DNA from 4 places in the Chryseobacterium fluminis genome. Region 3 is predicted to be linked to each of the others. Evidence: riboswitches for the same ligand, from Rfam matches in the RefSeq annotation. Region 3 holds a riboswitch; each other region holds the start of a gene.
The links. Region 3 has a riboswitch for cobalamin ahead of metE (5-methyltetrahydropteroyltriglutamate--homocysteine S-methyltransferase). Riboswitches for the same ligand answer to the same signal wherever they lie in the genome.
Positions count from the first base shown of each region.

Region 1 (2,201 bases), 1.5 Mb from region 3:
GCACTCGCACTTACATCCCAATCTTTGGTAATCGAATAAACATTGGAAGAAGAAACATAAAACTCTCGCTGAACATATATATTACGAACTGGAAAATCTGTTTCCGTAGAAAGAGTGTCTGAATAAAAAGTATAATCGTAAGCAAATTTTGCTTTAAGCTGAGTTTCAAATTTTGGAAATATTTTTTTCCTTAAACTTCCCTGAACAAAATAATTCTCGTCTCTCAAACGCTGTCCACGACTGCCGAAACGATTGTTTACAATGGCTGCGGGAATTCCCCGATCAGACAAATATCCGTATCCTCTCAACGTCCATTCTCCGTCTTTCAGTTTTCCGTTAAGCGAAGTTTCAAAACGTTTCGATTTTATATCAGAATCAAATCTTTTAGCAATAGTGTCATTGGCAACCTGTCCGTCAGGATACTTCTTTTTATACCTGAATTTGTAAATTCCGTCACTCTGCAAAAATTCAGAACTAAAGCTCGCTGAAATTTTATCAGAAATTTTCTGTTCCAGACGAAAAGAAGGATTAAAAAGATCAATCGAACTATTCTTAAATTTAACAACCAAATTTGTCTTTCTGTTTCCTTTAAAACTTGGAATTTTCGGTTGTAAGTAAATAGAACCCGAAGAACCGAAATCTTTCGCAGGTTGAAAAATTTCACTCTTTTGTCCGTTATACAACGAAATTTCCTCAAGATCATCCAACGAATACCTTCCCAAATCCACAATCCCGTTTTGTGCATTACCGATTTGGATTCCGTCGTAAAAGACACCGACATGCTGGCTTCCCATACTTCGGATATTGATGGTTTTCAAACCTCCTATTCCACCGTAATCTTTGATCTGAATTCCGGCAAAATATCGTAAGGCATCCGCAACGGACTGGCTATTCAATCGATCCAGCTGTTCACCCGATAAAACCTGTGCAGGAAGGATTTCTTTAAAATTTTTCTTTTTAATATGAACAGGAATGATCGTCTGTTCCTTTACCGTATCTTTCTTCGATTGTGAAAATATAAGGGTAGCCGTTAACACAAATACTGTGAAAACAACCTTCTGAAGTTGAGATGTAAAAAATGTTGTCACCATTAGCTCATTTAGAATAATGATGACGCCAATGGATATAAGAATACAACGACTGAGCACAGCTGTAAACTGCACAAAATCAATGATGTCCTAAGCTTTATTCCACGAAAGCGTCAAACGTTAAATCTTCTGGCAGGTCTTCTGACTTACTCCGTTTCTGAAATCCTTCCCATTAAATAACAGTGGATATCATCTTCAAAAACTTGTTTAGTGGAGCTTACAGCAGCGGGTCTGTTCCGGATTTTCACCGGATTCCCTTTTAAGCGCTTTTTACGGCTCACCAGATTGCGGCAAAGATAGAAAATAAATCATAGAATAAAAATTTAATTTAATTCTATGATTTTCAATTAAATACTTTAAAAATAAATTTTATAATTTCCCACAGATTCCACGGATTTTCACAGATGATAAGGTATATTTTTCGCTTTTTAAATTAATAATTAAAAAAATCTGTGTAATCTGTGGGAAACAAAAGCACTTTCTAAATTCCAAAATTTAAGAAAATACTAAATCGGGATCTTGCTTCAATATCTCCTCCTGCCAAATTGGAATATGCAGGAAGCATGACCTCACTTCCCAAACTGAATTTTCCGTAGGAAGCCTCAAATCCGAGCTTTCCGTATAATGCACTTCCTGCGGTATTGGGCAATGCTTCGCCAAATTGTCTGTTTGTATCGTAAACTTCTCCCTGCAAACCTATTTTGCCGGACAAAAGAGTTTTGTCACCGGACAGAATCTGATAAAATCCTGTCGTCGCATAGTTCCATTGATTTCCGAAACGGTAATCCTTTTTGTTTTCAGTTTTTATGGTATAATCTGTATTCACCAGAAGAGCCAGTTTATTTTTTTGAAATTTATAATTCAAAACCATCTGATAATCCCAACTCCCTGTTCCCAGCTGAAAACTTGGATTGACTCCCGAAACGCCTTTTTCATCAAATTTTCCCAACGGAACTTTTACCCCAAGTCCTCCATTGAACTGATGCAGATTATCTTTTGAACTGAAGAGCTGATAAATTCCCATCAGGTTCAGATCTCCGATTCCATGGATTGTAAGATCTCCCTGCGTGGTCTGCTTTTCATGAAAATGAAACGGCAGGCTTCCATACATAC
Region 1 covers NZ_CP111121.1:3,500,142-3,502,342, reverse strand. The annotation lists gene ODZ84_RS16000 (TonB-dependent receptor plug domain-containing protein) at 1-1,091, opposite strand, end outside; cobalamin riboswitch at 1,203-1,388, opposite strand; gene ODZ84_RS15995 (transporter) at 1,570-2,201, opposite strand, start outside.
Region 1: another riboswitch for cobalamin. It lies ahead of ODZ84_RS16000 (TonB-dependent receptor plug domain-containing protein); the one in region 3 lies ahead of metE (5-methyltetrahydropteroyltriglutamate--homocysteine S-methyltransferase).

Region 2 (2,201 bases), 1.9 Mb from region 3:
TCATTAAATGAGGGATATCTGAAATTCCGGGACATGTTGACCCCTACATGATACCATGCTAGGGCATCCCATTTTCCGGCAAAGGAATATAAGATAGGGGCGCTGATATCTTCCACAAAATCCTTCTTGATTCCTGCTTCAAAACGAAGATCCCGGGTTGGGAAATATCTTAACAAGCCGGCCAGGGAACCGATATTTCTGCTCACGTCCTTAATTCCGGATTCATAGCCTTCAGCTTTATTTACCTGAAATTCCCCGATCACATTGACATTGATCTTTGAGGTGATGAAATAATTGAGATCATTTTTAAAAATATAGTTTTTCCCTTCAGCACCACTGCTTTTAAGCTTATCAATATCTCCGAAATACTGGAAATTATCTTCTGTATACGCTGCTTTTAAACTATTTGAAAAATGAGATTTATTAATATCCCAGGATAATAAACTTCTTAACGTCTGCGCTTTATATTTGGTCTTGGAGTCATTCTTAAGAAAAATAGGGTAGTGCTGCGAAGCATCAAATAGCTGGCTCTGCCAGGATAGCGTCTGATGTTTGGTAATTTTATAAGACACTCCGGTATTAAATCCAGTATTGTAGTACCTTCCGTTTCTGTTGATGTAGCCTTCTTCCGTCACTTTAGATTCCGGAACCGCATACTCATTCTGGCTGATGGAATAGTTACCGGAAACCTTAAAACTGAACCGGTCATTACTGAAAGAAGCCTTTAAAAAATTGTTGTAGGTATCAAATGAAGCCACCTCAGAGAAAAGACTTCCGTGAAATCCTTTATTAAAATCCAGCGTATTGTTCAGATGAATACTTCCTCCGATAGCACCACTTCCGTAAATCACACTTCCGCCACCCGCTTTTACCTCCAACTGATCATATCCGAATAATGAAGTATTATTAACGTCTGCCTGACCTAAAAACGTAGAGTTGATATTAATCCCATTCCAGACAAAAGCAGTCTGCTGAGCCGTACTTCCTCTGAAAGAGGGTGATGACACCGCTCCCCGTCCGTTCTCTTTGATGTAAATAGAAGACTGATAGCGTAAGAGATCAGAAAGACTGGTAGAATTTTTCTCTATATCTTTTGGGGTGAGGGTATTTACTTTATGAAAAAGTTTAACCCTGCTCATCTGGCTGTCGAAAACATAAATGGTATCAACGGTTTTCTCCTGGGCACAAAGAAAACTTCCATACGATGAAAAAATAAGCAGTAAAGACCTTTTTATATCCATTATTTTCACTTTTCCTCCGAAAGCAATTTATTTAAGTTATCATTCTTTTTGGCAGGTCTCCTGACTTTCGCTATTCTACACCTTCCCGTTGACACAGTGGTTTACTGTAGAAAATTCTTTTTGCGATTTACAGTTGCGGGGACAGTTTGGGAGTTTCACCCAATTCCCTATTATTTCCAATATCCTGGAAACCAAAATTTTTGCAAAGATAAGTTTTTAACCCGAGTTGCAATATGTTTAATCAGTACTTCTTGATCAGACTTTAAGCCTATAAAAACGTTGCATCAAAATAAAACGGCAGCAGATCTTTGATAGAATGTACTTTTACCACCTCATCATTCATGCTGGAGAAATACAGATCAATATTTTCGTTCTGCTTGGTTTCATACTCTATCAGACTTTGCCTGCATGCTCCACAAGGAGGAATAGGCGGATTTTTTTCGTCAGATTCCTTGGGGCCGCCTACAATGAAGATCTTCTTTACTTTTACATCCGGAAAATTCGCTGCTACCCAGAATAAGGTTGTCCTTTCTGCACATAACCCTGAAGGATAGGCGGCATTTTCCTGATTGTTACCCGAATAGATTTCTCCGTTTTCAAGAAGGACAGAGCAGCCTACGAGAAAGTTGGAGTAAGGGGCATAAGCATTTTCGCGGGCCTGCTTTGCTCTATCGAATAATTTTTTTTCAACATCACTTAGTTCGCTGCTATTCTTAAAGTGTTCGTAACTGATTTGAGCTTCTTTTTTCATATATTGTGGATTAAAAAAGGGGCGTAAAAATACCTATTTTAAATAAGGTAGGCAATATTATTTTATGCTACAGGATTTTAACAAAAAATATTCAGTTAAAAAATGTTATATACTCCAATACAATTCAGAAATGTAGAGTTGAAAAACCGTTGGGTAATGTCTCCGATGTGTATGTATTCATGTGAAAACGGTCTGGCCAATGACTTCCA
Region 2 covers NZ_CP111121.1:1,891,840-1,894,040, reverse strand. The annotation lists gene ODZ84_RS08405 (TonB-dependent receptor plug domain-containing protein) at 1-1,241, opposite strand, end outside; cobalamin riboswitch at 1,275-1,452, opposite strand; gene ODZ84_RS08400 (cytidine deaminase) at 1,510-1,992, opposite strand; gene ODZ84_RS08395 (NADH:flavin oxidoreductase/NADH oxidase) at 2,095-2,201, shown strand, end outside.
Region 2: another riboswitch for cobalamin. It lies ahead of ODZ84_RS08405 (TonB-dependent receptor plug domain-containing protein); the one in region 3 lies ahead of metE (5-methyltetrahydropteroyltriglutamate--homocysteine S-methyltransferase).

Region 3 (2,201 bases):
AAAATTTGCTTTACAAAATCATTTCCAACAGATTTATCATGAATTTTTAATTTGATTTGACAAAGAACCGTAAAACCACGGTTAAGCTTCTCAGCATTGAGAATAGCAGCATATTTCTTTATATATCCTTCATTTTCCAGCCTTTTTACTCTCTCAAAAGCAGGAGATAAGGAAAGACTGATTTCTCTCGCGAGCTCTTTAACTGTTAATTTAGCATTGTTCTGTAACAGCTTAAGCAGCTTAAGATCTTTGTCATCAATATTTTCCACAGTATATTTTTCTTTAAAAAGTAAAACCCATCCAAATATACAGTAATTATTTCTGTATAGTGACAATATATAAAGTATTTTTTTTCTATTTAGTTAAACACTACCCTATTTTTATTCTTTATATTTATTTTTGTCCCAAAATATAATCTAAGTAACAACAGCAATGTTATCGATTATTTTAAGTTGTTAGTTCTTTATATACTTCATCAAACGGTAAAAGGTTTTACTTAAGGTAAATTAATAGGGAATCGTGTGGAAATCACGAGCTGTCGCGCAACTGTAAGTAACACACCAGAAGTTTCTGTCTTTATATATCCACTGCCAAAGCGGGAAGGATCACAGAAATTGTTACAAGTCAGGAGACCTGCCTTTACTAAATTGACAATGCTTTCGCGATCTGAAGTTTTTGGTCAGACAGATGATATATTTTTATAGTACAATTCTATGATCGGAGTTGTGCAATTTACATATGTCATTATTTTTCCGGAAATTTAATATTCGCAGGCAATACGAAGCATTCAAAGAGCTTTAAAATTAAGTTTAATTTAAAAAGCAAAAAATGCAAACACACATTCTGGGCTACCCGCGAATTGGCAGCAAAAGAGAACTCAAAAAAGCCTGTGAACAGTATTGGTCAGGCAAAATTCTTCTAGAGGAACTTCTTCAAACCGGAAGCAACCTCCGTAATCAAAACTGGAATATCCAAAAAGAAGCTGGAATTGATTTGATCCCATGTAACGATTTTTCTTATTATGATCATGTTCTGGATATGACTTTGACGGTTGGGGCTATTCCTATACGTTATCACGAAGTTATCATGAAGGAGAATAGTACGGAATTGGACCTTTACTTTGCAATGGCAAGAGGTTACCAAAAAGAAGGACTGGATATCACCGCCATGGAAATGACAAAGTGGTTTGATACGAATTACCATTATATTGTTCCGGAATTCATTAAAAATCAAAAATTCAGACTAAATTCAAATAAGATATTCAATGAATTTGCTGATGCAAAACAGGCAGGAATCATCGCTAAGCCAGTGATTATAGGGCCAATTTCCTATCTTCTTTTAGGTAAAGAAAAAGAGCCGGGATTTGATAAACTGGATCTGGCAGAAAATCTTCTACCTGTTTATATAGAAATTTTGGAAAAACTTCAGGAGCAGGAAGCTAAATGTATTCAGTTTGACGAACCGTTTTTAGTTTTGGATTTAACTGAAAAAACAAAAGAAAAATACAAATGGGTTTATGGTGAAATCAGAAAGAAATTCCCGAAGTTGAAATTCATTATTGCAACTTATTTTGACGGATTGAAAGATAATCTTTCTCTTGCTGTTTCACTTCCTGTAAATGTTCTGCACGTAGATTTAGTTAGAAACCCGAAGCAGTTGGATGAAATATTAAACACAATTCCTGAAACATTAGACCTTTCACTGGGAATTGTCGATGGAAGAAACATATGGAAAAGCGATTATGAAAAGTCACTGTATTACATCAAAAAGTGTATTGAAAAATTAGGTTCCGAAAGAGTTTTTATAGCGCCATCATGCTCTTTACTTCACTCCCCTTGTGATTTGGACTTTGAAACCAATCTAAATCCCGAAATTAAAAATTGGTTGGCTTTTGCTAAACAAAAAGTGGACGAAGTGGTAAAATTAAAGGAATTGGCAAATGAAAATCCCACCAATAAATCACTGATGGAATTTGCAGAAAATAAAGAATCCCTTTCCAGCAGAAAAATGTCTCCCTTAATTCATAATGAAGTAGTAAAGCAAAGGGTAAATGCAGTAACAGAGACAGATGCAAAAAGAAAAAATTCATTCAGACTCCGTAAAGCAGCACAGCAGAAAGTTTTACAACTACCATTATTTCCTACCACCACTATAGGTTCATTTCCGCAGACAACAGAGGTAAGAGCTTGGAGAGCCAAATT
Region 3 covers NZ_CP111121.1:5,005,948-5,008,148, reverse strand. The annotation lists gene ODZ84_RS22785 (Lrp/AsnC family transcriptional regulator) at 1-269, opposite strand, end outside; cobalamin riboswitch at 471-655, shown strand; gene metE (5-methyltetrahydropteroyltriglutamate--homocysteine S-methyltransferase) at 829-2,201, shown strand, end outside.

Region 4 (2,201 bases), 1.8 Mb from region 3:
GCCGAGGAAGGATATGCTATGGTGCGCGTACCAATGGACAATTACCGAAAAATCATCGATAAAATCCGGATGAAGACGGGGGATGTATTTGTTTATGTAAAGCCGGCTCCGGGGGAAACCGAATGGATCTGGATTAAATATCCTGAAAAAGAAGATACTGAAAAGCCTTTTGTAAGATACGACAGCATTACGAAAGAAGGAATGGTGAATAAAAACCGCGTGGTTTTTGTAGATCAGCTGCCGCCTTTCACCCCATCGAAGTCTAAGAACGGAAAATCGCTTATTTTCACCGATGATACGAATCCAAAAATTCCGGGAAACCAAAGAACAAAGGTCATTATTGATATTTATCCGTCGTATGCAAAAATTAAAAAACAGGAAAAAGATGCCGACGGAAATATTGTTAAACTCGATAAGGTAAAGCCCTGGGGAATCGGTAAAGAGCTTCCCGAAGATTTAACCGAGATTAAATCTGTACGGGTACAGCAGCCGGGAAGAGGTTCTGTATTTGTAAGGGATGCCATTAAAAATATGTTTCAGCCCACTATGGATTTTAATAATGTCGGGGTAACAGCGATCGACAATGATCATATTTTTCTTTATATGACCAACGGGTCCGGTGAAAACAGATATACCACCATCTGGACGATAAAACAAGGCCGCGTAGAAAGCCAGATCATTTATAAAAACCTGGAATAATTACTCTTTTATTCCTTATTATCCTTATTTTTGCAGCCGAAAAGCAATTTCTGGCGGCTTTGCAGTCTCCAGAACATACTTTTCAGAAAATGGTTCTGCTTAACTGCAGATTAACAGGGAATCGTGTGAAAATCACGAACTGTCGCGCAACTGTAAGTAACTAATGTCTTTATCACAAGTCCACTGTTTCGTAAAGCGGGATGGGAAGGAGATGAGGATGTTACAAGTCAGGAGACCTGCCTTTTTCTTTAAACAAAAAACTTTCGCGATTTGAAGTTTATTGATCTGATAGAGGTGTCAGGAATTTCTGTTCCTGATCTTATTCTGTTGTTTTAATAAAGTTCATTTTGCATTAATTATAATGAAATATGACTACAGAAGAAAGAATTGAAGCATCTGAAACCCGAATTTTTAAGGCTGTTTTTCCAAACACGACCAATCATTATGATACGCTTTTCGGAGGTACCGCAATGCAGCTGATGGATGAGGTAGCGTTTATTACAGCGACCCGTTTTGCGAGAAAAAGAGTGGTTACCGTGAGTAGCGATAAAATAGACTTTAACAGACCCATTCCTGCCGGAACGATCGTTGAACTGATCGGACGGGTATCCCATGTCGGAAAAACGAGTATGAAAGTAAATGTAGAAATCTATACCGAACAGATGTACTCTTATGAACGGGAAAGAGCCATTGTCGGAGATTTTACTTTTGTCGCCATTGATGAATTTAAAAAGCCTATTCAGATTTTATAAAAAAAGCTCGGGCGGCCGACGGCCGCCCGAGTTCTTATTCTGAACTATTTTGTGGGTTTCGGCGGGCGAAGCCCGCTGAAACCCACAAAATAGTTAATTTTTAAAAAATTCTATTCCGTTTTCCCCGACAAAACCTCTCTTATGATCCTCAGTCACCACGTCAAAAAGGCCGAAGTTCCAGCGGTCGCTTACTCTGATAGGTCCTGCAGCTTTTACGTCTCTGTATTTAGGAGGGATAATGTCATAAACCGTGCTGAAAACGACAATGCCTTTCTTACCTTCTTTCTGTAAAATGTATACGTTATTTTTTACGTCAAAATAGATATTGTCATAGATGACTTCGGCCTTAATCTTTCTGCTGTTATTGATAATTCCGTATTTCCCGTCCTTTTTGACCTTCAGGGCAATCCCACCCTTATCATTGGAGAAAAAAGTCATTTCGTCATACACCGGTTCTGATATTATTTTACCGTCAACAGTACTGTAAGCTCCTATTTTCTTATCCTCTTCAACAAGAATCATCCCATTTCTTTTATAGGAAGTATCGACGAAATTGTACTTTTTATTCAGGACTCTGATTAGGCTGTCGACATCAATATTTGAGGCTACTTTATTTTTACCACCGATGGTATAGCTTCTTGAAGTACCGGAAGCGCTGGGAGGACCGGGACTTCCAAGACCATAGATATCTACATCAGAAAAAGTTATCCGTTCTGCTCCATCAATAGCTGTCCATTTAAAATCTTTAGT
Region 4 covers NZ_CP111121.1:1,793,126-1,795,326, forward strand. The annotation lists gene ODZ84_RS07910 (hypothetical protein) at 1-699, shown strand, start outside; cobalamin riboswitch at 773-957, shown strand; gene ODZ84_RS07915 (acyl-CoA thioesterase) at 1,068-1,451, shown strand; gene ODZ84_RS07920 (WG repeat-containing protein) at 1,545-2,201, opposite strand, start outside.
Region 4: another riboswitch for cobalamin. It lies ahead of ODZ84_RS07915 (acyl-CoA thioesterase); the one in region 3 lies ahead of metE (5-methyltetrahydropteroyltriglutamate--homocysteine S-methyltransferase).